DNA from 2 places in the Salinivibrio sp. IB868 genome. Region 2 is predicted to be linked to the other one. Evidence: predicted binding sites of a transcription regulator. Region 2 holds the regulator's gene; the other holds the start of a gene.
The links. The regulator MetJ, encoded in region 2, represses methionine synthesis genes. The targets are predictions, from matches to a motif close to TTAGACNTNTANANGTCTAA.

Region 1: a site for MetJ is predicted at 1,654-1,673, ahead of BZG20_RS11280 (MetQ/NlpA family ABC transporter substrate-binding protein). Genes of this name have one in related genera too.

Annotation. Positions count from the first base shown of each region.
Region 1 covers NZ_MUEW01000009.1:148,564-150,971, reverse strand. Annotated here, with positions in the region: gene BZG20_RS11285 (multidrug effflux MFS transporter) at 1-656, opposite strand, end outside; gene BZG20_RS11280 (MetQ/NlpA family ABC transporter substrate-binding protein) at 831-1,628, opposite strand; gene BZG20_RS11275 (LON peptidase substrate-binding domain-containing protein) at 1,784-2,353, shown strand.
Region 2 covers NZ_MUEW01000003.1:193,516-195,923, reverse strand. Annotated here, with positions in the region: gene metB (cystathionine gamma-synthase) at 1-909, opposite strand, end outside; gene metJ (met regulon transcriptional regulator MetJ) at 1,096-1,413, shown strand; gene BZG20_RS04455 (malic enzyme-like NAD(P)-binding protein) at 1,508-2,408, opposite strand, start outside.

The sequences.
Region 1 (2,408 bases), on a different contig from region 2:
AAATAGAGAAAATACGGTGTTTTTAACAATGCGCCATAACGGCCGAGAATCACCTTCACATTGGGCAACGGTGAACGAGTATGCATGCTTTCTTTAAACAGGAAAAACAGTACGCACCACACCATGCTGGTGTACACCATCAGCAAAATAAAGATCGCCAGCCAGCCTAGATTGTGGTTAACGAACCCGCCAATAACGGGCGCCACAATCGGGGTCAAAGACGCCACCATAATCAAATATGACATGGCTTGCGGTAGTTGATCCCCAGAATACGAGTCACGGGTAAAGGCACGCGAGAGCACGGCACAGCAACCGGTGCCCATTCCTTGGATGCAGCGGCCAATGACCAGGCCAGTGAAGCTGGCGCTAAAACTCACCATCACGGTTAAGCCAATCAGTGAAAGCAACACACCGGCTAACAACACGCGGCGACGGCCAAGCGCATCTGAGATAGGCCCATAGATAAACTGTGATGGTCCAAAGCCAAGTAGATAGGCAGAGATTAGCAGTTGGACATTGTCCATACTGAGGTTGAAATCTCGGGCGATCCAGGGCAAAGACGGAAATACTAAGCCCATGCTGAATTGCCCAATGCTGACGGTCAGGCATGCCAGCAATACGGGCGACCAATTAAATGGGCGACTAGCCGATTGCATCCAGTTTCCTATGCGTTTTATTGATGTGGGGAGGTAGACGTCGCGATCCTAGCACATTGTGGATCACCGATAGATCACTATGGTAACAGTAATAACTGTATGAGTGGTAAACAAATAGTGACGTTTGGCCATCGGCCAGCGTTGCACTGGCCGATTTCACTGGGTGACAATAAATTAAAACGCAGGCTCTATGGTGCCATTAAAGGTATCTTGCAAAAACTGACGTGTTTTGTCGGACTGGAATAACGCGAGTAATCGCTGATACGTCGGGTTATCTTGATCGTCTTTGCGTGCGGCCACCACCATAACGGCGAGAGGCGCATCTTTAGATTCCAAGAAAATGCCCTGCTCGCTCGGATCGAGCCCTGATGACATCACATAATTCATGGTGATCGCCGCGGCATCGACATCTTGCAAACTGCGAGGCAGCTGTGCCGCTTCTACTTCCACAAATTCGAGCTGTTTAGGGTTGGATTGAACATCTTGCAGCGTGGCTTTAAAGCCAACATTGTCAGCCAACGTAATCAATCCTGCGTCTTCCAGCAATAACAGCGCGCGACCCGCATTTGTGGGATCATTGGGGATCGCAATTTGTGCGCCATTCGCTAACGCCTCGACCTTGTCGACTTTGTCAGAATAAATCCCCATCCGCATTAAGATTGAGCGACCAATCGCTACCAACTCGCTATCGTGGTTTTGGTTGAAATTGTCGAGAAACGGCTGATGCTGATAACTGTTTAAATCCAAACTACCATCCGCTAACCCTGCATTAGGCGAGATGTAATCAGAGAACTCTACGACTTCAACATCAATCCCTTCTTCTTTCGCTTGCTCAGCCACCGATTCAACCACTTGCGCGTGGGGACCGACCGTTGCGCCAATTTTAATGGTTTCAGTTTGGTCGGAACACCCTGAGAGGAATACCGCCGCGAGAAGTATCGCGAGACTTGCGCTGAGTTGTTTTATCTTCATTCCCTTCACCTTGCTAATTGGCCATTTAGACATCTAGAATGCCACATGGGTGATTAATGTCAATACGATTAGCTTGATACAAGGGCCGGCTTGATCGCATCCATTGCCCTACGCGTAATGGAAGACATGTTAAATCGATAGAAGGAGGCATGAGTATGACTAAGCTGTTTCCTTTGCCCCTGTTTTTGTTGCCGGGAGGCAGAGCCAAACTGCGCATTTTTGAACCTCGTTATTTACGCCTCGTCCGTGAGTGCTCAGCGAATCAAGAAGGATTTGTGCTGGCAATGATGCAGGGAAAGCGTCTTTACAAGTACGGCACCTTAGTCGACATCGTCGATTTCGAAACACTGCCCGACGGCTTGCTGGGTATCACGATCGCCGGTCGCCAGCGGGTAGAAATTATGTCGACGGACCAAGAAGCGGACAAACTTTGGGTAGGCGATGTGCGCGCACTCAATGATTGGCCTCATGATGAGCATTTGGGTGAGGCGCAAGCCGACAACAAAGCGCGTATCGCCTCAGGGCTCAAACACGTCTTTGCCGCTCACCCTGAACACGCAGAACAATATGAAGCGCCTCATTTCGAAGATTTAACCTGGAGCTGTCAGCGCTGGCTCGAAATTTTGCCGCTTTCTAATGCGCAAAAACAATGGTTTATTGCTCAAGAGTCAGCAGAAGAAGCGAAACAATTTATCAGTCAGCTGCTCGAAGAGGAAGTCGAGTGATCCAATCACTGCTACCCACGTACTGGTAGCCAAATGGACGGCTACGACAGATAGG
Region 2 (2,408 bases):
TTCTAAGCTCAGCATGCTACCAAACCCCGCTTGCTGGCGCGCAGCAATTTGGTGGCCAGGGTGAGAGGCCAACCCGGGGTAGTAGATTTTCCGCACTGCCGACACCGTTTGCAGGTAGCTGAGTACCGCTTCAGTGTTGTGTTGGTGTTGTTTAACGCGTGCACCCAATGTGCGCAACCCTCGCAGTGTCATATAACTGTCAAATGCATTGCCCGTCGCCCCTAAGCAATTTCCCCACCAAGCCAATGTCTCGGCAAGTTCACTGGTCGCGGCGATCACCGCGCCACCGACAATATCAGAGTGGCCATTAATAAATTTGGTGGTCGAATGCACCACCATATCCGCGCCCAGCGCAAAAGGCGTTTGCAAAGCTGGCGATAAAAACGTGTTGTCGACCACCACCCAAGCCCCCACTTGATGGGCTTTTTGGCATATTTCTGCGATATCGACCACGCGTAAGAGTGGATTGGATGGGGTTTCCACCAGCACGAGCTTGGGCTGTTTAGCCAATGCTTGGTCCAACGCATCATGGTCCGATTGATCGACAAAACTTACCTGCCAGATCCCTTGTTTGGCACGTGATTCGAGCAAGCGATAGGTGCCGCCATAACAATCATGTGGGGCGACAATATGCTCGCCAGCCTCCAACAGAGATAGCACCAAGTTTATCGCCGACATCCCGCAGTTGGTCACCACCGCACCTGCGCCCCCTTCTAAGTCAGTCAGCGCTTGTTCGAGCTGCGCACGCGTTGGGTTGCCGCCTCGCGCGTAGTCGTAAGTAGGCACATCACCCAGTGCCGGGAAACGGTAATTGGTCGATAAGTACAGGGGAGGCACCACCGCATGGTGCTGGGTGTCAGTCCCAATCCCGGTCCGAACGGCGATAGTGTCGGTTTTTTTCTCAGTCATGATCTATCCTTGCTAGTCTGGTTTGCGCATGGTGGGCGTGATCCAGGTTTCATACTGCCACCTTACCCTGCGCTTTTTGGGACGTCAACACTTCTAGACGTCTATACTCCTTTGCATGTGGCGGTTAATATAGCTAAAATCTCCGCAGCATCATTCTGGGTATTCCATAATCAAGATAGGTGAGACATGGCGCAGTGGAACGGCGACTACATTAATCCGTATGCCGAACATGGTAAAAAGAAAGAGCAGGTAAAGAAGATCACCGTCTCTATCCCATTAAAAGTACTAAAAATTCTTACCGACGAGCGTACTCGTCGTCAGGTGCAAAACCTCCGTCATGCGACCAACAGTGAGTTGTTGTGTGAGGCATTTCTTCATGCCTACACCGGCCAACCACTACCAACCGATGACGATATCCGTAAGGATAAACCCGACAGCATTCCCGCTGAAGCACGTCGGATCATGGAAGAGCTTGGTATCGAGTTCGACGATAGCGAATACTAAAAAAACCCGCCGATTGGCGGGTTTTCTGTAATGATAGGTGCTCAGCACAGCCTTTTCGGGCTCTATTCCACCGCGCTTTCCTCACGCTCAAGCATTACGCCTTATCGAGCATATAGTTTTCTGGCATCTCGATACGAGCCACGCCGGTTTCCACGGCGGCCAGCGCTACCGCGCGGGCGACCTTAGGTAATAAACGCGCGTCCATTGGCTTGGGAATAATGTAATCTGGGCCAAAGCTTAGCGAAGACAAACCGGCGGCGTCTAATACCGTTTGTGGGACAGGCTCTTTGGCTAGGCTGCGAATGGCTTCTACCGCTGCCAACTTCATCGCATCGTTAATTTCACTGGCACGTACATCCAATGCGCCACGGAAAATAAACGGGAAGCAGAGCACGTTATTGACCTGATTCGGGTAATCCGAACGCCCGGTTCCCATGATCAGATCATCGCGCACTTGATGCGCCACATCCGGATGAATTTCAGGATCTGGGTTCGAGCAGGCAAATACCACGGGTTTATCTGCCATCAGCTTCAAGGCGTCGGGTGAAAGCAAGTCTGGACCGGAGACGCCAACGAACATATCCGCGCCCTCAATCACATCTTCGAGGGTACGCTTATCCGTGTTATTGGCAAACAGCTGCTTGTATTTGTTGATGTCGTCACGACGCGTATGGATCACGCCTTTACGATCCAACATATAGATTTTTTCCCGCTGAGCGCCACATTTTATTAATAGCTCCATACAGGCAACAGCCGCCGCGCCTGCGCCCATGCACACCACCGTCGCCTCGCGGATATCTTTGCCTTGCAGCTCAAGCGCGTTAAGCATGCCGGCAGCGGTGACGATGGCAGTGCCGTGTTGATCATCATGAAATACAGGCACTTCGCAACGTGCAATCAATTGTTTTTCAATCTCAAAACAGTCTGGGGCTTTGATATCTTCGAGATTGATACCGCCAAAGGTATCCGCGATGTTCGCCACGGTATCCACGAAT